3 regions of the Shewanella sp. 1180_01 genome follow, and region 3 is predicted to be linked to each of the others. Evidence: predicted binding sites of a transcription regulator. Region 3 holds the regulator's gene; each other region holds the start of a gene.
The links. Region 3 encodes LexA, which represses DNA repair genes until DNA is damaged. Its sites were predicted from a motif close to TACTGTATNNNNATACAGTA; they were not measured.

Region 1 (7,701 bases), on a different contig from region 3:
ATTGAAACAGAAGCTTATAACCTTGGTATGCAAAAGAAAGTCACAGTATTACTTGCGATCACTTTACTGTTTTGGGTGACAGACTCACTGCACGGGGTCAATCCGGCGTGGGTTGGACTGACCACCGCTATCTTGTTATTGCTCCCCAAATGGGGAGTGCTTGAGCCTAAGAGTTTTAATAGTTCGGTGGATTTTGCGACCGTCATTTTTGTCGCGGCGGCCTTAGGTCTGGGAGCATTGGTCAATCAATCTGGACTTGGCACTGCGCTAGGCCAACTGTTCAGTGAATGGCTACCATTGCAGCAAGGGGCATCGTTTCTGAATTTCATGTCGTTATCGCTGATGGGGACGCTGACGGGATTGGTAGCAACGGTTCCAGGTGTGCCGACAGTGTTGTCCCCCATGGCGGCAGATTTTGCCAATGCAACTGGCTTCTCCACTCCTGCAGTATTAATGACGCAGGTGATCGGTTTCTCAACCGTGATTTTTCCTTATCAGGTTGCCCCGTTGATTTTGGCGATGCAATTATCCCAAGAGCCCTTAAGCAAACTACTTAACATCACCTTACCGCTGGCGGCAATCACTCTAATTGCACTTATCCCACTGGATTATCTGTGGTGGCTATGGCTCGGTTGGATTAACTAAATTGCGTTAACTAAAGCGGGCTAACTAAAATGCGTTAACTAAATTAAATTGACGAAACGCTCACCCTTGGCGGTATTGACGCCGCCAAGGGTGCTTTAGAGCAGCCATCATCAATTGCCCAGCACTCGACACTCTACAGCGCATACGATCAGCACACAGCTTACAACAAGTGCATCTTTGCGCTTGGGTCGATAACACAACTGTCCCCACATAAATTCTTTCGATAAGTTTCATTGTTAGACTATACTGTTCATACGTACAGTATACTGTGATTTATTATGATGATCCTAGGCCGCTTCGCCAAACATACCCAATATCGGCTCTCGCTATTTAGCTCCTTGATTGCCGCAGGATTTCCGTCACCAGCCCAAGACTATGTAGAACAAACATTAGATCTCAATGAGTTATGCATCAAGCATCCCGCCGCCACGTTTTTTGTCAAAGTCCAAGGGGATTCGATGATCGAAGCGGGGATTTTCTCCGGTGATATTTTGGTGGTGGATCGCTCATTACAGCCGGCCCACGGGGATACCGTTGTCGCAGCGGTGAACGGTGAGTTTACCGTAAAGCAATTACAACTGCGCCCTGTGGTGCAATTGCTGCCACGTAATGCCTTATTCTCCCCGATTGCCATCAATGATGAGTCTGAGTTAAACATCTTTGGGGTGGTGACCAACGTGGTGAAAAAGCTCAAATGACGCCCTCACTATTCGCCCTCGTCGATTGCAATAATTTTTATGCATCCTGTGAGCGGATGTTTAGGCCAGATTTAGCTGGCAGGCCGATTGTAGTGTTATCCAATAACGATGGCTGCGTCGTCGCCCGCTCGGCAGAGGCAAAACAACTTGGCATCAAGATGGCGGTGCCTGTGTATCAAATCGCAAACCAACTCCGCCAGCATCACGTCGCGGTATTCTCCTCCAACTATGCACTCTATGCCGACATATCAAATAGAGTCATGACCACCTTAGAGCAAATGGTACCGAAAGTAGAAGTGTATAGTATTGATGAAGCGTTTTTAGACCTTTCTCGTCTCGATAAATGCATTGATATTCATCAGCTTGCCTTAGATATTTATCAACGGATACCGCAGTGGATTGGGATCAGTGTTTGCGTCGGCATTGGACCGACAAAAACCCTCGCTAAACTGGCAAACCATGCCGCGAAACGTTATCCCGCAACGCGGGGCGTGGTTGACTTGCGCGACCGTGAACGCCAACGACGGCTGATGGCGCTTATCCCTGTCGACGAAGTCTGGGGAATAGGCCGTAGGCTTACAAAACGCTTGAACATCATGGGTATAAATACCGCGTTGCAATTGGCGGATGCGCATCCAAAGCTTATCCGCGACACCTTTTCTGTCACCGTCGAGCGCACGGTACGCGAACTTAACGGCATTGCCTGTGATGACATACAAGAGGTCGCCGCCACTAAGCAACAAATTATCAGCTCCCGATCCTTTGGCAGCCGTATTGATAATTTAGAAGCGATGCAACAGGCAATCAATGAATACACTTTTAGGGCCTGTGAAAAACTGCGCTCCGAGCGCCAGTACGCTAAAGCAATGTCGGTATTTGTCCGTACTAGCCCTTTTAGCGATGCAACTCCCCAGTACAGCAAATCACTGTCGGGCTGTTTAGTTCGCCCCAGCAATGATACGCGTGATTTTGTCACCCTTGGCCAAAGCCTACTGCAACGCATTTGGCGTGAAGGTCATGCCTATGCAAAGGCCGGTGTCATGTTAGGGGATTTTTTTGGTGCAGGCGTGTTTCAGCTCGGATTATTCGATGACGTCACGCCTAGACCTAAAAGCAAGGAGTTGATGCAATTACTCGATAAAGTGAACCACAGCGGTCATGGAAAAATTTGGTTTGCAGGACAAGGTATTGACCCGACTTGGGGAATGAAGCGTGAGCAGCTTTCCCCTCGTTACACCACCCAATGGGCACAATTACCCATAGTGAAATAATCAACAAATCCAGTGGCTAAATGACCGCCTGCGAATTACAGACCCCACCTAACGCTAAAATCCATATAACACTAAAACCCATCTAGATCTAAAAAACATATACCGCTAAGCCCCGTTGGGTGTTAACGCTAAAGCGGCATTAACACCCATCAAGCTTTGGCTCATTCCGCCTTAACACTCTTCATCGCTGAGATCTTCAAAGTACCAGTAGCCTAGATTCACCCACTCGGTAAGTTGCGTGAGCAAATCAGCATGGGCTAACCAAGGGGCTAAGGCAGCTTTATCCAACTGATTACTATCACATAGTAATGGGATCACTGCGGCCAATTCGGCTGAAAGCTGATACTTATCACCATTAATATAGACAACGCCCTGTGCCACATTAATATCAAAATACAAACAGCGCAGCCCGCCGAGGCGAATAAGCGGCTGCTCATCGAGCCAAGCGAGCACTTCGTCTTGCGTGATGTCCAATGGCTCATCGGGTAAATCTAAGGCGCATTTTGACTGAGTTAAATAGCGGCCCGAAAACTCGCTCACCAGTTCATCGGTCAGCATATTGGTCAGTTGGGTGCGTAACCGCGCTAAATCGCCATTATCGACACAACCACTGCGGGTGGTCAGCTCGCGGTCTGGATCTGAAATCTGCTGTGCGCCTAAATCCTGTTCAGACAAATGATCGGCCAAAGCACTTATCATATCTTTGGCAGAGGCGGTGCGATAACCCACAGAGAAACTCAAAGACTGCTCTAAGGTTATGCCGTCATGGGGGAATCCAGGGGGAATATAAAGGATGTCGCCAGGCAACAACTCAGTATCGATAATCGGGTCAAAGGCTTCGGTGTGCAGCAAAGCGGGATGGGCGGCAAACTCTTTGTGCGGCCCCAGATCGCCCACACGCCAACGGCGACGTCCTGAACCTTGGCAAATAAACACATCATACAGATCGATATGCGGCCCCACGCCACCGCCTGGCGTCGCGAAGCTCACCATCACATCATCTAAACGCCAGCGCGGAATAAAATCAAAGCATTGGATCAAGGCCTCCGCATCGGGCACCCAGTTATTCAAAGCTTGGACGATCAGAGTCCAATCCCGTTCACCGAGATGATCGTAGGAATCAAAGGGACCAAATTCCGCCTGCCATTGGCCAGCTTGTTGGTACACCCGCCGAGATTCCACCAGCTCATCCATGGCTAAGCCAGCTAATTCTTCGGGCGAAACTAAATCTTGAAAATGCTTGAATCCTTGGCGGATCACCAAGGGTTTTTTCTGCCAATACTCTGCTAGAAATTGCGCGGGCGTTAAGCCGTTAATATCGAGTTGCATGGGTTGCTCACAAACCAAACTGTTATTCATAGCAGCAAATGCTAACAGGAAGCGAAACCAAGAAAGCTCGACCGGATCAACAAAGCATTAAGTCTTTTGTCAGCATCAATGTGATAGTGAATTTACTAACGTATTGAATTACAATCGGCTTATCAAAAAGCATTTCGCCACAAACAGCGCTAATGCTGACACATCATTTATTGAGTCCATGTAAGATCTATGCCTACATCAGCTGCTAACACTTTGGTCGTGCTCGACTTTGAAACCACGGGGCTGTCGCCCAATCAAGGGGATCGCGCGATTGAAATCGGGGCTGTGCTGATTGAAGACGGCGTGATCACCCAAAGATTTTCTGAATTAATGAACCCAGGATTTAGAATAAGTCGCTTTATTGAGGACTACACAGGGATCAGCAATCAAATGCTCAGAGACGCGGCGCCCTGCAATGAAGTGATGGCGCGTTTTGCGGACTTTATCGCCGATCACAATTTAGTTGCCCACAATGCGGCGTTCGATCAGCGCTTTTTAGATGCGGAGTTTGCCCAAATTCGCCATCGTTATCTTGGGCAATTTGGCTGTTCCTTGCTGGTGGCGAGACGTTTGTATCAAGCGGCACCCAATCATCAGTTAGGGACTTTAGTGCGCTATAAACAGTTGCCAACCGATGGCACCTTTCACCGTGCCTTAGCCGATGCCGAAATGACCGGCCATTTGTGGCTAGCTATGCTGGCAGACCTTCAACAAGAGTTTGGACTCTGCTCACCAACCTTTGAATTACTGCAAAAATTAGCGAAGAAAACCAAAGCAGATGTGCCAAAATTTTTGCGTCAATACGCAGGCAAGTGATCAAAAAACAACGCCGCTAAATGATAGTAAAAAGCCGATATATCCTAGGATTATCGGCTTTGTTCCATCAGCTTAGTTTCAACAGGTAAAATTAACGATTCAATCGGTTGCCGACAAAAACATTATGCTAGCGGTAACGGCTTAAGCGGCGCGCTATCAATGCCGCAGGAGCTGCGAACCACTAAGGTTGTCGGAATAAGCTGCGCACTCACCTCTTGTCCGCGGATAAGTTTGAGTACACTGTCGACTAAGATCTCACCGGCTAATTGGGTATTCTGCTTAATGGTCGTTAATGGCGGATTGGCAAAACTCGCCACCGGAATATCGTCATATCCCACAACTGCCACTTGCTCAGGGACTGAAATGCCCTTTTCTTTCAACGCCCGAATCGCGCCGATGGCAATCAAATCGCTGGCCGCAAATATCGCATCAAACTTAGCGCCTTGGGCAATCAACACCATAGCGGCATCGTAGCCTGAACTTTCTGTGCTGATGGCCGACACTTGCTTAGTGCGATCCACGGGAATATTCGCCGTTTGTAGCGCCTTCACATGGCCTAAATATCTGTCCCTAAACTCAGGGCTGTGGCTCGAAGCATCGCCTAAAAAGGCAAAAGCGTTACGGCCAAGGGAAATCAAATGCTCTGTCGCAATCAAGCCGCCTTGATGATTATCACAGCCAATCGACAACACAGACTTATTATTATGCTCGGCGCCCCAAATCACAAAATGGGTATTCTGCGCTAACAGTCGCTCCAGCTTTTGCTCGTAATCCATATAGTCGCCATAACCGAGCAGAATAATGCCATCGGCTTTATTGCTGTCTTCATAATCGGCGTGCCAATCGCTGGATAATTGCTGAAAAGAAACAAGTAAATCATAACCCTGCTGCGCAGTTGCTCGGGTAATTGAACCTAGCATAGACAGAAAAAAGGGATTGATTAACGAGTCATCATTGGTGGGGTCTTCACACAATAACAGCGCTAAGGTATGGCTATTTTGGGTGCGAAGATTACTGGCGTTTTTATCAACCTTGTAATTCAGCTCTTTAGCAATGGCTTGAATACGTTGACGGGTCTCTAAATTGACTAACGGACTGTTTCTAAGGGCACGGGAAACCGTAGACTGGGATACGCCAGCACGATAAGCAATATCAATCGAGGTCGCTTTCGATGCCATAGAGAGGAGGTGACCTTAGTGATTATTTTGCGTCGATACTAAAACAGTTCCGCTAACTTGTATAGACGAATGCATTAACATCCGTCTTACACTTAGATTTTCTGCTTAAATGCCAAGCTGATCGAGCAAATCATCGGCGTCAGTATCAATGGCGCGAGTCGCAATGGCGGGTTTGTCGGCCATCTTCACCCAAGGCGAAACATTCGAGGTTGAGTCCTTATTACCGCCTATCGTACTGTGCTGCTCTAACAGGCTGTCGGGGTCGAATTCTTCATCGTAAACAAATTCATTTAAACGAATGAACTCAGTTTTATCCATGGCAAATTCGAGGTAGAAAATATGATTGTTTTCAGTTCTAAACGACACTCTACGGGCGACCGCATCATCTAAGTTAGCATCGATTGAAATAGTTAACTCTTTATTAATCGTCAACATTTTTGGCTGACTTTGGCTGATTGACGTTTGCAATTCTTTTGAAATTTTATTAATAAAATCCCCTAAGATTTGGTTCATCAACTCACCCATCACGTTACTCACTTCATCTGACGTATGCGAAAACGCCAACTCAGATTCAGGCATGCCCATGTTCAGCATGTAGCGACGGTAGATTTCAATCGCCGCCGAAGATGAAAAGTTAATGACGACTAGGCCCGAAAAACCACCATCAAAAATCGAGAAACAACCAAGATCGGGTTTTAGACGCGTGCGCGCGATACTTTGTACCATACCTGCGTGGGTAACATTACTGGCACTGGTGCTAGAGAGTACGTGGGCGACTGAGTGACATAACTTCAGTAAAATATCATCCGACGTTACGATAGTATTTGTGGTCATAATCGATTCTCAAACTGAATAATGCATTAATCTTGCGCGTAAAAGCGTAAAAAATCAAAATTAAAACAATCGATTAGCCTAATTTAGCAAGGCCGTAAAGTTAACATAACGCTAACTTATTGATATTTAATAGGTCAGATAAAACCTGCAACGTGCAACGACTTAAAAAACTGCATAACTTAATAAGAACATGCCCCATAATGCAACAGATTAAAATTCCCTATCATCATTTCCTGCTTTAGATCAAAGAAACTTATATTTTATAACGGCTTTTACTGAATTTATGTCACAGATGATTCAATTGAGATTGATTCGCAGGTATATTAAGCAACAATTATTAGCCTTTGAGAAACCCCAATGATCACGTTTTTGCGCCGATTTACTATCTTGCAACGCTTAATGATGATGCTTCTTATGGCCGCGATAGGGACTGTGTGTTTTGCCAGTTTTTCGATTAAGGAGCAGTACAGCAATTTAATTGAGCAGAAATGGCTACAGATAGACGGTCAACTCGCAAGCATGTTAAGCGTGATAGATGTACATCGTCAGGATGCGCTCAAAGGTAAATACAGCGAAGAAGACGCCAAGAAAGCTGCCGCTGAGTTAATCAATCAGACTCGCTATTCTGGCTCAGGCTATTTCATTGTTATTGATGATAATAATCAAATCCTCGCCCACGGTGACAATGCAAGTCTTGTTGGCACCTCAGCATTAACGTTTAAATTACCCAATGGCACTAATCCATTGGCCACTATGCTGCCATTAGCGCGGGCGAAATCGAAAACCACCCTCGAATACCCCATAGCCGATCCTATGACTCGCGCTATCGAAGATAAGCTCGCCGAAGCCCGTTACTACCCGCAATGGGGCTGGACAGTGATAACAGGCGCCTATCTCAGT
Region 2 (7,701 bases), on a different contig from region 3:
TCAAACTTCGCCACAGCTATTACGCCATTGGCGGTGAGTTGTTTGCTTAAAATGCTGCCGATATTGATGCCGCGATAAACAATGCGAGTGCCTTTGTCGACACCGTTAGCATCAGCCATGGTCAGGTTTATTTCTATGCCGCCAAGGGCTGTGGTTTCTGAATCATAAAGCGAAAAAATGTCACCGTTTTTGGCAATATCCGCTTTATCGTCAGAGCTGAAACTCACGCCGCCAGCCAGAATGGATGCCAAACTCTCAGAGCTGACTTTAACCCCAGTCAGTGATGCATCAATTTTTACGCCGGAGACATTCCAAAAGTGAGAGTTTTTCTTCACTAATCGCGCGTATTGCTCTTGAATAAAAGCGCTGATGATGACTCTTTGATTGCCATCTAAACGGTAGCTGACCACACTGCCCACGGGAATTTGGCGGAAAAATATTGGCGAGCCAACATCCAACGAACCGAGTTTGTCTGAGGTCAGTTCGACCATCACACCTTCTGAGCCGATTTGCATCGGCGGCGGTTGGCGCTCAGCCTCGAAGAAAGTTGATGCATTACCTTTGCCCGGTTGAATCGCAATGTAGTTACCTGAGAACAGTGCATCTAAGCCTTCAACGCCTGTGATGCTGGCCTTAGGGGTAACAAGCCAGAAGAGGGTCTCCTTATTTAAGAAAGGCTTAGCACGGTAGTCCATCATGACTTTAACGTTTACGCCCTTGAGATCTTCATCTATTCCTATGTCTTTGACTTTACCGACAGTCAAGCCTTGGTATTTGACTAAGGTTTTACCTACGTCAATCCCAGTTGCGCTCGGAAAGTGAATTTGAATTTCAACGCCCGATTCTTTAATACTCTTAATGCCCAGCCACGCACCCAATGCCAACGCGACAATAGGCAGCAGCCAAATGGGCGAAAAGAGTTTTTTCTTTACAACTTTCGGCGATTCAATTTGTGTCATCTTGAGGTTCCAATCGATCCCAGAGTAAACGAGTGTCTAACACTTTTGCGGCTAACTGAGTTAACAGAATAACCAAGGCAAATGCGGTCGCTGCAGGCGCGGGTTTAGCGTCGAGTAGTTGTCCCATATTCACTAATGCCACTGTGATTGAGATGACAAATAAATCGAGCATTGACCAACGACCAATCCATTCGATGATGTGAAAACCCACCATCAATTTCTTTTTTGAAATCGGAATATCAAAGCTGATCGCACACAGATAAATGGATAAGCCGATGATTTTAATCCATGGCACTAAAATACTGGCGGTAAAAACTATCACGGCAATGGGCAACATATCTGAATGCACTAGATGCAAAATGCCCGAAAAAATCGTGTCGTGCCGCACTTGCCCTTGGTTGGTCAGCATAGTGATAGGGTAAATATTCGCTGGCACCAGCAAGATGGCTGCGGTAATCAACAAAGCCCAACTTTTTTGCAGGCTAGAATAGTCCCTGACCTGCAACTCAGCTTCACAGCGTTGGCAGTGGGTGAGGTCACTACTATTGAGCTGGCGGCAGACCTTACACAGACACAGGCCGATATCTTTACCTTGTTGCTTCATATCAGCGATGACCTTCCAATAACGTCCACATGTGCTCTAAGTCGTACTCTCGTTGCAGAAACAAAGTCACGAGAAACAACATAGTGAAGCAAAATGTGCCCATACCAAAATAAATATCCGAAAAATCAGAAAGCTGGAACGATGAAACCAAAAAGCTGATCACATAAATTTCTAGCATAGTGAGCTGCGACAATACGCCATGAAACTTCAATAATTGCTTTAATGAGTTACGCCAAAAAAGATGACTCAGTCCCCATTTCACAATCAAAATCTGCGTCAGTATCGATAACAGTAATAAGCCTGGGCCAATCACAGCGGCGGCAAGCACGGCTAAACCAACGACCCAATAACCTTGGTCAAATACCGCAAATGCGCCCTGAAAAACCGTGGTGGTGCGAATGCTGCCGAAAAAGTGAATTTCGAGTACGGGTAAAAAATTGGCAGGAAAATAAAATACTAGTGCCGAGATACATAGGGCGAGCATGCCATTTACAGAGCAGTAAGGAGTGTCATAAAGTGCAGTGCTGCAACGGGGACAAAGGGCTCTGACACCGCTTGGCAAGGCACGTTTGCGGACTGCTAAATCGCAGGAACGGCAAAGGATTACTGAATTTTCTGCTGCGTTTTCATGCATATAAAAATATATATTAGCCTAAATAGGAGTAATAACAGCGAGATCGGTGCAAAGTGTAGTGCTAATCAGCCGTTCTGCACAGTCTAGCGCTTTATAATCTTGGCAACGAAAGTACGCTAATAATATCAGATTAATCAGAACACTTGCATCACAAGTTCAATCTATGTCACTCTAGTTACTGTATATAAAAACAGTGCGAGGGCAGTCATGGCAGTAATAACACAGTTTGTCGTGGTCAGAGAAGGGGTTGAAAAGATGACATTCACATCTAAGAAGGAGGCTGATGCCTACGATAAGATGCTCGATATCGCCGATAACCTTATCCCCTTCATTCAAAAAGCTGATTTAGGTATAGATGAAAGCGTGGGCGAAAAGCTCGCATTCTATTTTGCTAACAATAAAGATGAGCTGACGAACTTGCTTAAAGGTGTCGTTCAGGTTAATAGTACGCCAACGAATCCACCTGCTGCGAAAAAAGCGGCTAAAAAGACCGAAGCAGCAGAATAAAATTGTTAGGAAATGTAATGAAATCGAAATTTTATGAGTCACTTAACCGTCAAGCCTTGGCCTTGTTGGAAGGGGAAGACGACCTTGTTGCGGCAATGGCGAATTTTTCAGCCTTACTCAATGATAATTTAACTGAGCTGAACTGGGTGGGATTCTACGTTATGCGTGGCGAACAACTCGTATTAGGCCCATTTCAAGGTAAAGTGGCTTGTACACGTATTCCGTTAGGAAAAGGCGTGTGTGGTACGGCGGCATTCACCAATCAAACCCAGCGAGTGGCCGATGTTCATCAATTTGATGGCCATATTGCCTGTGATTCTGCCAGTAATTCTGAAATCGTTGTGCCAGTTTGTGCTCAAGGTAACGTGGTTGCCGTGCTCGATATTGACAGCCCAATCTTCGATCGTTTCGACGAAGAAGACCAAAAGGGGCTGGAATTACTGGTTAAAAGTTTTGAAAACTGCCTATTTGATTAATTTGCGTACAATAACGCATAATTCATAGTCGCAATCGGTGGCGTGCGCCTTATAATATGCGCCTGCACGCATTAAGCTGGTTTGATTGGCATGCAATGAATAAGCTTAGTGTTTTGAGCTGTAAAAATTTGTTAAGGTATATTTTTTTAACTTTAGTAAACGCGGCTAGGATGCTAATTTGTACGTTGACTCAATATTGAGTTTAACGAAGATAAACGACACGTAAGAAGTTGATATATATCACCTCGAATCGATGTCCCTTTTTGACTGTGGAAGTAATGATGGAATCAACAGAAAAGTTGACCGACACCAATGCAATTTTGGCGTATTTGTATGAAACATTTCCTTTGTGCTTTATTGCTGAAGGTGAAACTAAGCCATTAAAAATCGGATTGTTTCAAGATTTGGCTGAAAGGTTGGCTGATGATTCTAAAGTCAGTAAAACTCAGCTCAGAGTTGCCTTAAGACGTTACACCAGCAGCTGGCGCTATTTGAAGTGCGTTAAAGCGGGCGCACAACGCGTTAATCTGGATGGCGAACCTTGCGGCGAGTTAGAGCAAGAGCACATTGACCATGCTCAAGCCATGTTGAAAGAGAGTCAGGATAAAGCGAAAGCGAAACGTGCAGCACTCGCACCTAAGCCTGCGGCGAAGAAAGCACCTAAAAAGGTGGCTGTTCCTCAACGTGCTAAAACTGAGCGTCCTGCTAAGCCTGCGCCTAAAGCAGCGCCAGTCGTAAATTATGTCCAAGCACAATTGACTGATTTAACGAAAAAACAACGCGTCAATGTTAAGTTAGGTATGACACCCGTAGCCGGTGTGATTACTGATATTAACAAGGAAGATATTCATGTTCAGCTTGATAGTGGCCTAACGATTAAAGTTAGAGCAGAACATATCCTGCTGTAATCATTTTTTAAAACGGAGTAACTTGTTGATGCGAAAACTCACTTTGGCTACCTCGATCGCCACTGTTTTTGTCGGATTCTCGGCTTGGGCCGTACCACCCACGATTCAAATCAGCGAGTTACCCACTCTCAAGCAGGAAGCGCAACATAAGGTCGCGAGCAAAAGGGTAACGGACTTATACACTCGTTCGCACTATCATAGATTTAATCTTGATGATGCCTTTTCTACGCAAATTTTTGACCGTTACCTGCAGCAGTTAGACTATCGCCGCAATGTGTTAACCCAAGCGGATGTCGATAGCTTTAAACCTTATGCTACCCAATTCGATGACATGCTCAGTTCTGGTGAACTTGAGCCTGCCTATAAAATGTTTGATATCGTCCAAAAGCGTCGTTATGAAGGCTTTGTCTATGCTTTATCCCTTCTGGACAAAGAGATGGATTTCTCCGCCCCTGGCGATGCCTATGAGTATGACCGTGACGATGCGGCATGGCCAAAAGATCAAGCCGAGATCAATGAGTTATGGCGTCAACGTGTTAAATACGATGCGCTAAATCTGAAACTCACAGGTAAAAAATGGCCTGAGATTGTTGAGATCCTGCAAAAGCGTTACAACAACGCCATCAAACGTTTGACTCAAACCAACAGTGAAGACGTGTTCCAAGGCGTGATGAATGCCTTCTCACGCAGCATTGAGCCGCATACGAGTTACCTGTCACCACGCAATGCTGAACGTTTCCAAATGGAAATGAATTTAAGCCTTGAAGGGATTGGTGCTCAACTGCAACTTGAAGACGATTACACTGTTATTAAAAGCTTAATTGCTGGTGGCCCTGCGGCTGGCAGCGAAAAACTGTCGCCGGAAGACAAGATTGTCGGCGTCGGTCAAGAAGGCGGTGAAATTGTTGATGTGATCGGCTGGCGTTTAGATGACGTGGTTGATCTGATCAAAGGGCCTAAGGGCAGTAAAGTCGTACTGCAAATTTTACCGAAGAAAGGCGGTTCGAATGCTAAGCCATTCGACGTTACCTTAGTACGCGATAAAATTCGTCTTGAGGACAGAGCGGCAACCTCTAAGGTGATTGAACCTAAAGACGGCGAGTACGCTAATCGCAAAGTCGGTGTGATCCATATTCCTGGTTTCTACATGAATCTGTCACAGGACGTTGAAAAAGAGCTAGTGAAGTTAAACGAAGCCAAAGTTGAAGGCATAGTCATCGACCTTAGGGGTAACGGTGGTGGTGCATTAACAGAAGCCGTGTTGCTGACGGGACTCTTTATCGATATGGGCCCTGTGGTGCAAATTCGTGATGCCGATGGCCGTGTGTCTGCGCACCGTGATAACGATGGCAAAACCAGTTATGCGGGCCCGTTGACTGTGATGGTTGACCGTTACAGTGCTTCAGCCTCTGAGATTTTTGCTGCTGCGCTACAAGATTATGACCGCGCGCTAATTGTCGGTGAATCTAGCTTTGGTAAAGGTACAGTGCAGCAGCATAAGAGCTTAGGCCGTATCTACGACATGTATGAAAAGCCAATTGGTCATGTGCAATACACGATTCAAAAGTTCTATCGGATCAATGGCGGCAGCACTCAGCTTAAAGGTGTGACACCAAACATTGCTTACCCAAGTGCGTTAGAGCCAGGTGAGTACGGTGAAGCTGAAGAGAAAAATGCCTTGCCTTGGGATAAAGTGCCAATGGCACAATATGGCACGCTCAATGATGTGACGCCTGAGTTAGTGACTAGCCTTGAGGCCAAGCACCTTAACCGCATCAAAAGCAGTGTAGAGTTTGCTTATATCAATCAAGATATTGCCGACTTTAAAAAGCACCACAAAGAGAAGACAGTTTCTCTGGTTGAAAGTGAGCGCATTGCCTCCCGCGAAGCCGATGAGAAGAAAGTCCTCGATAGAACGAACGAGCGCCGAGTCGCCAATGGTTTAGCACCGGTTAAATCAATGGAAGACATTAAGGACGAAGCCGAATTGCCAGACGCATTTTTAGATGAAACGGCTTATATCACTTTAGATATGGCTGATGCGCAAAAGCTGGCTAAAACTAGTGCTAAGTAGGCGCTAGTCGAGTCGATTTATCCAATATCAAAACGCGCTTATGGCGCGTTTTTTCTTATTTAGATCAGCGTTAAAGGGATCGAAATGACACAAGCTCAAGCAAAATACTTAAAAGATTATCAAGCGCCACTCTTCACGATAGACACGATTGACTTAGCTTTTAATCTGGCGGGCAATGCGACTCAGGTGCAGGCGATAAGTCGGGTAAAACGCGCTTCTAAGCATACCCAAGCCCTAGTGTTGGATGGTGAAGACTTAACTGTGATCTCGTTGACGGTTGACGGCGAGGCAGTGCCTTACCATGTTAGCGCGGGTCAATTAGTCTTAGAAACGGCGCTTGATGAGTTTGAGCTGAACATCGTCACTAAGCTCGATCCCGAGGCCAATTCGAGCCTTGAAGGCCTGTATATGTCCGATGGTGCCTACTGCACGCAATGTGAGGCTGAGGGCTTTAGACGGATCACTTATTTCCTCGACCGTCCCGATGTATTAGCCAAATATACTGTGCGCATCGAAGCCGATAGAGCCGCATTCCCGTTTTTACTGAGTAACGGTAATTTGATTGATCAAGGCGAATTGGAGGGCGGTCGCCATTATGTTTGCTGGCAAGATCCGTTTCCAAAACCGGCTTACTTGTTTGCCTTAGTCGCTGGCGATTTTGATCTGTTGCAAGATGAGTTCATTACCCGCAGTCGCCGTAAAGTGATCCTGCAAGTGTTCGTCGATAAAGGTAATTTACATAAAGCACACCATGCGATGGCATCGCTGAAAAAATCCATGGCATGGGATGAGAGTCGTTTTGACCTCGAGTACGATTTAGATATTTACATGATAGTTGCCGTCGACTTTTTCAATATGGGAGCGATGGAAAACAAAGGCTTAAATATCTTCAACACTAAATATGTGCTTGCAGATACGTTAACGGCTACCGACGAGGATTATCACGGTATTGAATCGGTGGTAGGCCATGAGTATTTCCATAATTGGACCGGAAACCGCGTGACGTGCCGTGATTGGTTCCAGCTAAGTTTAAAAGAAGGCTTAACGGTTTTTCGCGATCAAGAATTCAGCTCCGATTTAGGCTCACGCGCTGTGAATCGAATTCACGCAATCAAAGTGATCAAGAATCAGCAATTTGCCGAAGATTCTGGCCCAATGTCCCATCCCATTCGTCCAGAATCTGTGATTGAGATGAATAATTTCTATACAGTCACTGTGTATAACAAGGGCGCTGAAGTGATCCGCATGATGCACACTTTGCTCGGCGAAGAAAAGTTTCAAGCGGGGATGAAACTGTATTTTAATCGCCACGATGGCCAAGCGGTCACCTGCGATGATTTTGTGGCGGCAATGGAAGATGCCAGTGGCGTGGATTTAACCCAATTCCGTTTATGGTATAGCCAAGCGGGCACGCCGATTGTGACTGCGATGGACAGTTTCGATGCGCTAACGGGCATTTACCAATTAACCCTTAAACAAAGTTTAGCGAACTGTGCATCCCCCTTGCATATCCCGTTCAGCATCGAACTCTTAGATGCC
Region 3 (7,701 bases):
TATAAGTAGTGTAAGGCACTTTTTTGAGTAGAGTCAGATACAGATCAAGCTGACGTTCCAGCAGACTGCGCTCTAAGGCATTTTGATCTGTGGCCAGCAACACTAAACTCGTCAAGGTCACCGAACTCGCCGCCGCCGCATCGTTGATATTCGTCATCACTCGATTCGCCAGCACGTTTACCGCTGGCGTTAACCAGCTTGGTTTTTGCTCAGGATCATCGGCCAACTCAGTACGCCAGTTTGGCGCGCGCTCATTTAAGAAGTTTTGCAGAGTAATCGGCTCGCCAAAGTTCACATACCCTTGGCCGAAATTACCCAGTTTGCGAATCGCACCAAACACCTGCCACACAGATTCTTTTTTCTTTTTCTTACCACTTAACTCTTTATGGTACGTCGCCACTTCCATCACATGGTCATAGCCTAAATACACAGGCACTAGCGTGACTGGACGCTCGATACCGCGCAGCACGCTGTTCATCGTCATAGCGATCATGCCGGTTTTTGGCGCCAATAGCCGACCGGTACGTGAGCGGCCGCCTTCGGAGAAATATTCCACCGAATAACCTTTAGCAAACAGTTGATCTAAATATTCACGGAATACTGCGGTATACAGCTTGTTGCCATTAAAACTACGGCGGATAAAGAAGGCACCACCGCGACGGAACATAGGTCCAGCGGGCCAGAAATTGAGGTTAATACCGGCAGCAATGTGCGGCGGAACCATGCCTTGATAATACAAAATATACGATAACAGCAGGTAATCCATGTGGCTGCGATGACAAGGCACATAGACAATCTCGTGGCCATCATGGTGCAACTGGCGAACTTGCTCGGCGCCTTTAATGTTGATCCCGCTGTAAAGCTTGTTCCACAACCAAGTTAAAAAACGCTCGGCAATACGCACTAAACTATCTGAGTAATCTGCTGCGATTTCATCGAGATACTCAATAGCCGTCTCGCGCGCTTGGGTCTCAGAAATCTTTTTGTTGGCCGCTTCTTCTTGAATCGCTTTACGCAAGGACTCGGATTTGAGCAGCGAATGAAACAGTGCTTGGCGATTTGGCAGCACAGGCCCTGTCATCACCTTACGTTGACGGCGGAAATGCACCCGCGCGACCCGCGCTAATTTATGGGCAATCCCCATGTCAGTGCCGTGTTCGTCGGCCATGTATCGCAGAGATACCGCATTTGAAAACTGTACGAAGTTATGTCGACCTAAGAATAAAATCATCAAGCATTTGCGCAGCCAAGTCGGGTTTTCCCGCTCAAACACAGCCGCCTTCATAGTGTCGTCTTCTTTCCCTGGCGTGCGGCCCCAATACAGGCTCACGGGCACTAGTTGAATGTCTAATTCAGGGCGTTCCTTATGCACGGCCAACAAACGCATAAAGCATTCGAGGAAAGGCTCGTTACCGGCACGCTCACCAAACAGCGGCTTACGCCCTTGAAGGCAGACAACCCGAGGCGCAATCACACCATTTGCCACTAAAGGCTCATAGGGGCTCGGTAGTCCTAACTTAGCCGTTATTTCACTCAGGGCAGCGATGTCACTCAGCGATTCCGTTTTCATCACATAAGCAAGGGGTCTGGAGGCATCCAGATTCAGATCGGCAAAGGGATCCTGAGGCACAACAATAGTGTGCACTAAGTGTTTTTGGATCCAGCGTAATGATTTCAACCAAAGAGAGTCGTGTTTAGGCATTATTCTTATGCAATTAAGTACGTTTACTAGCCCGGTAGAATACCAGACTATGGGTAATATTCGCTAATTCTCTCCAACATAGCTAAAAAGTGGTTAATACTTGCGCTGCAAATAATACTGTATATACTAACAGTAACTGTATAGAAAAACAGGAAACACCATGAGACCTTTGACGCCACGCCAAGCTGAAATTTTAGAGCTAATTAAACGAAATATTGCCGATACTGGCATGCCACCCACTCGGGCAGAAATCGCGACCCGTTTAGGTTTTAAGAGCGCCAATGCGGCTGAAGAGCATCTTAAAGCGTTGGCGAAAAAGGGCTGCATTGAGATCATGCCAGGCACATCGCGGGGCATTCGTCTGACTGCGGAAGTCGAAGAAGTAACTGAAACAGGTTTACCGCTTATCGGTCAAGTAGCCGCTGGCGAACCTATTCTCGCCCAAGAACATGTTGAACAGTACTACCAAGTCGACCCAAGCATGTTCCATCCCGCCGCCAATTTTTTACTGCGGGTTAAAGGCGACAGCATGAAGAATATCGGCATTCTCGAAGGAGATTTGCTGGCAGTTCATAAAGTACAACAAGCCAGAAATGGTCAAGTGGTTGTCGCTAGAGTCGACGACGATGTCACTGTTAAACGTTTCGAAAAAAAAGGTAATGTGGTCTATCTACACGCCGAAAATGAAGACTATTCCCCGATTAAAGTGGATTTAGGCTATCAAAGTTTAACAATTGAAGGACTCGCCGTCGGTGTGATCCGTAATGGAGATTGGCTATGAACAAACTACTTGGCAATGCACCCCGCCACCCGGGCTTGTGGCTCGATGAAGTACGTGATGCCGACTATGACTGGCACCATGCACCTATCGCCTGCATGCCAACTAAGACTCAAGGTCGCCAAGAATTAATCCATCTGAGCGCGCAACTCGCCCAGTTAAGCCAACAGGGCCGTTGGTTAGTGCTCATCAACCCACCGAGTATTGGCTACAAACAAATGCTCGCCAACGCTGGCGTGCGTATGGATAGAGTCTTGCTGGTGCACGCGAAAGATGAAGTGGAAACCCTGTGGGCGATGGAAAAAGCCTTAACAAGTGGTACGTCCAGTGCGGTTATTACTTGGACCCAATCATTAGATGCACGCGATAATCGTCGCCTGCAAATTGTCGCTAAAAGTGCCCGCGCCATGGGCATAGTGCTAGAAGACGTAAACAGTCACTTACATGGCGACGTACGCATTGAGCAAGGTAGCCTCTTCGGCCAACAATCTTTTTTTAGTGCTGTACATTAAATATTCATTTAATTTTTTACCTTGAAAGCCGCCTCGCCTATGAATGTGAGGCTTTTTTTTGGCAATTTTTCAGACAATTAGATAAATAAGTGATCTTGATCAATATTTAAACAGCAAGTATGGTTGATTTAGTCGGCGATGATATATCGCCGCCCGTGGCAAATAAATCGAGCCGTAATCGAGTTCAAAATGCCACTAAAAATAGAGAACAGATTTATTTCAGTCGTATGTGCCAGCGTGGCTAATACCAGCAGTAACAATACTTAATTAAAAGTAACAGCCGCCAACGCACGTTGAAGTCAAAAACGCTTTTTTGGGAACTGAAGAGTTTGCATAGAGTTGAGACTTACTGTGTTGCTCTTCTTTGTAGTTGCTATTCGCAATTGGCAGAGGAGAAGTCTTGTGAAGCAATTGTTGTATTGTTTACTCGTGGTGTTATTCGCACCACCGTTGGCCGCCGCGGACATGCGGTTCAACATGACCCCTGGCGTAACCGAGATCAGTGGCAAGGTTTATCACTTGCACATGACCATCTTGTATATCTGCTGCGCCATTGGCCTTGTGGTCTTTGGCGTGATGATTTACGCCATGATCAATCACAGAAAATCCAAAGGCGCTGTCGCGTCGCACTTTCACGAAAGCACTAAAGTTGAAATCGCTTGGACGATTCTGCCATTTATCATTTTGATCTTAATGGCGATTCCAGCGACAAAGACCTTAATTGCGATGGAAGATCCCAGCAATGCCGATCTCACCGTTAAAGTCACAGGTTCCCAATGGAAATGGCACTACAGCTATTTCGATCAAGACATTGATTTTTACAGCATACTCGCAACCCCAAGAACACAAATCGACGGTACCGAAACCAAAGGGGAAAATTACCTTTTGGAGGTCGATAAGCCGCTAGTGCTACCGATAAACCGCAAAATCCGCTTTTTAATGACCTCAGAAGACGTCATTCATTCATGGTGGGTACCTGCTTTTGCCGTGAAGAAAGATGCTAATCCTGGGTTTATCAATGAGGCCTGGACTCGCATAGACAAACCCGGCATTTACCGTGGTCAGTGCGCGGAACTCTGCGGTAAAGACCATGGTTTTATGCCGATTGTAGTGCAAGCCTTACCCGAAGCCGAGTTTGAAGCTTGGGTAGCGGAGCAAAAACAAGCTGCAGGCGCGGCGGCAGAAGCTGCTCAAGCTGCATTGTCACAGACCCTTAGCACAGAGGAGCTAATGACCCAAGGTGAGCAAGTTTACCTCGGTCACTGCGCAGCCTGCCACCAGCCTAATGGCGAGGGGTTACAAGGCGTATTCCCACACCTCAAAGGCAGTCCGATAGCAACGGGACCGCTCAGCGGCCACCTTGAAATCGTGCTCAACGGTAAAACGGGTACGGCCATGCAAGCCTTTGGTAAGCAATTGACTGCACAAGAAATTGCCGCTGTGATTACCTATGAGCGTAATGCGTGGGGTAATAATACTGGCGATGCTGTGCAGGCCAAAGATGTTAATGAGCATATGAACGGCAGTACTGGCACACAGGCACCTGCTACCGCACCAGTCAACACGACCCCAACACCCGCACCTGCAACAGAGCCAGCAGCCGTTGTCGACTCCACAACCATAGTCGATCCAGCGAGTCTCCCTACTCTCACCCACGACGCCTTGATGGCCGAAGGTGAGACTGTTTACGCCACCACTTGTGCGGCCTGCCATCAGTTAACGGGAGCAGGCATACCACCAGCCTTCCCCGCACTCGCTGGCAGTGCTATCGCCACAGGAACCGTTGCTAATCATCTCGATATTGTGATGCACGGCAAAACGGGCACGGCTATGCAGGCATTTGGCAAACAACTCAGCCCACAGCAACTCGCGGCCGTCATTACCTATGAACGTAATGCTTGGGGCAACAATACCGGCGATACAGTGCAACCTGCTGATATCGCAAGCCATGGACAGTAGGGGATTATGATGAGCACAATGACTCAAGATCAAACCGCAGCCCATGATGACCATCATCATGGTGCGCCAAAGGGCATCATGCGCTGGGTGCTAACAACCAACCATAAAGACATAGGCACTTTGTATTTATGGTTCAGCTTCATTATGTTTTTAACCGGTGGCGCTATGGCCATGGTGATCCGCGCTGAACTGTTTCAGCCCGGATTACAATTGGTCGAGCCCAACTTCTTTAACCAAATGACCACAGTCCATGGGCTGATCATGGTATTCGGCGCGGTAATGCCCGCCTTTACTGGGCTAGCAAACTGGCTGATCCCTATGATGATTGGTGCGCCAGATATGGCGCTGCCACGGATGAATAACTGGAGTTTTTGGATCTTACCCTTCGCCTTTACCATCCTACTCAGCTCGCTGTTTATGGAAGGTGGCGGACCTAACTTTGGTTGGACCTTCTACGCGCCACTGTCTACCACTTATAGTCCTGACAGTACGGCACTCTTCGTGTTCTCTATTCATATCATGGGGATAAGTTCGATCATGGGTGCAATCAACGTGATTGTAACCATAGTGAATTTACGTGCGCCCGGTATGACATGGATGAAGTTGCCGCTGTTTGTGTGGACTTGGCTTATCACAGCATTCCTGCTGATCGCTGTGATGCCCGTACTTGCGGGCGCTGTGACTATGGTGCTGACCGATAAGTTTTTCGGCACTAGCTTCTTCGAAGCGGCTGGCGGTGGCGATCCTGTGATGTTCCAGCATATTTTCTGGTTCTTCGGCCACCCTGAGGTCTACATCATGATTTTGCCGTCCTTTGGCATCATCTCCGCCATAGTACCCGCTTTCAGCCGTAAACCATTATTCGGCTATGCATCAATGGTTTATGCCACTGCCAGTATTGCAATTCTATCGTTCCTCGTATGGGCGCACCATATGTTCACTACAGGCATGCCAGTGTTTGCCGAGCTGTTCTTCATGTATTGCACTATGTTGATTGCGGTGCCAACGGGGGTGAAAGTGTTTAACTGGGTCGCGACTATGTGGCGCGGTTCACTCAGCTTCGAAACCCCTATGTTGTTCGCCGTGGCCTTTATCATACTCTTCACCATTGGCGGGTTTTCGGGGTTAATGCTCGCCATTACGCCAGCCGACTTCCAATACCACGACACCTACTTTGTGGTGGCGCATTTCCATTATGTGCTCGTGACTGGGGCGATTTTCTCCATCATGGCGGCGGCCTATTACTGGCTCCCTAAATGGACGGGGCACATGTACAACGAGCGACTGGGGCAATGGCATTTCTGGTGTTCGGTGATTTCGGTCAACGTACTGTTTTTCCCGATGCATTTCCTTGGGCTCGCGGGTATGCCAAGGCGTATCCCCGATTACTCGATTCAATTTGCCGATGTTAATCAAATAGTCTCGATTGGTGGCTTCGCCTTTGGCTTATCGCAATTGATTTTCTTAGTGTTAGTCATCAAGTGCATCCGTGGCGGCGAGAAAGCCCCCGCTAAACCTTGGGAAGGCAGCGAGGGTTTAGAGTGGACATTGCCAAGCCCAGCGCCTTACCACTCCTTCACGACACCACCTGAGGTGAAATGAAATGACCAACCATAGCCAGCCAGAAAAACCTAAGTCAAATCGAAAGCTTATCAGCATGCTCGTCATTGGCTGTATTGGTATGTTTGGTTTTGGGTTCGCGCTGGTGCCGCTATACGATATGCTGTGTGAGAAGCTAGGGATTAACGGTAAAACCTCCAATACCGCCAGTAGTTATCAAGCGATAACCATAGATACTAGTCGTGTTGTCACAGTGGAATTTATCTCCCAAGTGCAAACGGGTATGCCGTGGAAATTTGAGCCGCAAACCAAGCGGCTCGAAGTCCACCCCGGCGAGCTGATACACACAGCATTTTTGGCACGCAATGTGTCCGACAGAGCCACGGTCGGTCAGGCGATACCTTCGATATCACCCGGCCAAGGCGCGGCATATTTTAATAAAACGGAATGTTTTTGCTTCAACCAACAGCACTTAGCGGCTTCGACCAGCGCTGAGTTGCCGCTCATTTTCTTTGTGGATCCTCAGTTACCTGAATCCATCCACACTCTGACCCTCTCTTACACCCTCTACGACATTACCGACAAGCAGTTAGCGTCTGCCATAGAGCAAGGAGCTGCAAAATGACCACAAAACATGAAAATTACTATGTACCCGCCCAAAGTGCTTGGCCCATCATTGGCGCTATAGGATTGTTTCTAATCGCCTTGGGTGCTGGGCACTTTGTCCATCAACTAAAATCAGGCGCATCGGGTGGCGGTTATATCCTACTCGCGGGTATCGCCGTGATCCTCTTTATGCTGGTTGGCTGGTTTAGAACCGTGATCAACGAATCTATGACTGGGCTTTATTCGCACCAAATGGATAGATCCTTTCGCCAAGGCATGAGCTGGTTTATTTTTTCAGAAGTGATGTTCTTCGGCGCATTTTTTGGAGCGTTATTTTATGCTCGCATGGTCGCAGTGCCTTGGCTCGGTGGCGCCTCCAATAATGCCATGACACATGAAGTACTCTGGCCACAATTCGAAGCCGTTTGGCCTTTGCTCACTACGCCAGATGGCACCAAAACAGAAGCTATGCCGTGGAATGGCCTGCCGTTAATCAACACTATCGTGCTGCTGACCTCCTCAGTCACCTTACATTTTGCCCATGTCAGCCTAGAGAAAGGCAAGCGCTCGGCCATCACACTGTG

Region 1: a site for LexA is predicted at 890-909, ahead of umuD (translesion error-prone DNA polymerase V autoproteolytic subunit). Genes of this name have one in related genera too.
Region 2: a site for LexA is predicted at 2,374-2,393, ahead of FW758_RS21960 (YebG family protein). Genes of this name have one in related genera too.

What each region holds. Positions count from the first base shown of each region.
Region 1 covers NZ_VXCT01000004.1:57,408-65,108, reverse strand. Annotated here, with positions in the region: gene FW758_RS04225 (SLC13 family permease) at 1-645, shown strand, start outside; gene umuD (translesion error-prone DNA polymerase V autoproteolytic subunit) at 924-1,343, shown strand; gene umuC (translesion error-prone DNA polymerase V subunit UmuC) at 1,340-2,614, shown strand; gene FW758_RS04210 (ribosomal protein uL16 3-hydroxylase) at 2,786-3,943, opposite strand; gene FW758_RS04205 (3'-5' exonuclease) at 4,163-4,789, shown strand; gene FW758_RS04200 (LacI family DNA-binding transcriptional regulator) at 4,912-5,967, opposite strand; gene FW758_RS04195 (DUF3334 family protein) at 6,073-6,801, opposite strand; gene FW758_RS04190 (methyl-accepting chemotaxis protein) at 7,159-7,701, shown strand, end outside.
Region 2 covers NZ_VXCT01000068.1:1,796-9,496, forward strand. Annotated here, with positions in the region: gene FW758_RS21945 (MlaD family protein) at 1-959, opposite strand, end outside; gene FW758_RS21950 (paraquat-inducible protein A) at 946-1,563, opposite strand; gene FW758_RS21955 (paraquat-inducible protein A) at 1,565-2,197, opposite strand; gene FW758_RS21960 (YebG family protein) at 2,405-2,704, shown strand; gene FW758_RS21965 (GAF domain-containing protein) at 2,722-3,180, shown strand; gene proQ (RNA chaperone ProQ) at 3,462-4,088, shown strand; gene prc (carboxy terminal-processing peptidase) at 4,117-6,162, shown strand; gene pepN (aminopeptidase N) at 6,247-7,701, shown strand, end outside.
Region 3 covers NZ_VXCT01000056.1:15,150-22,850, reverse strand. Annotated here, with positions in the region: gene plsB (glycerol-3-phosphate 1-O-acyltransferase PlsB) at 1-1,702, opposite strand, end outside; gene lexA (transcriptional repressor LexA) at 1,863-2,483, shown strand; gene FW758_RS20465 (cell division inhibitor SulA) at 2,480-2,992, shown strand; gene coxB (cytochrome c oxidase subunit II) at 3,395-4,951, shown strand; gene ctaD (cytochrome c oxidase subunit I) at 4,961-6,553, shown strand; gene FW758_RS20450 (cytochrome c oxidase assembly protein) at 6,555-7,136, shown strand; gene FW758_RS20445 (cytochrome c oxidase subunit 3) at 7,133-7,701, shown strand, end outside.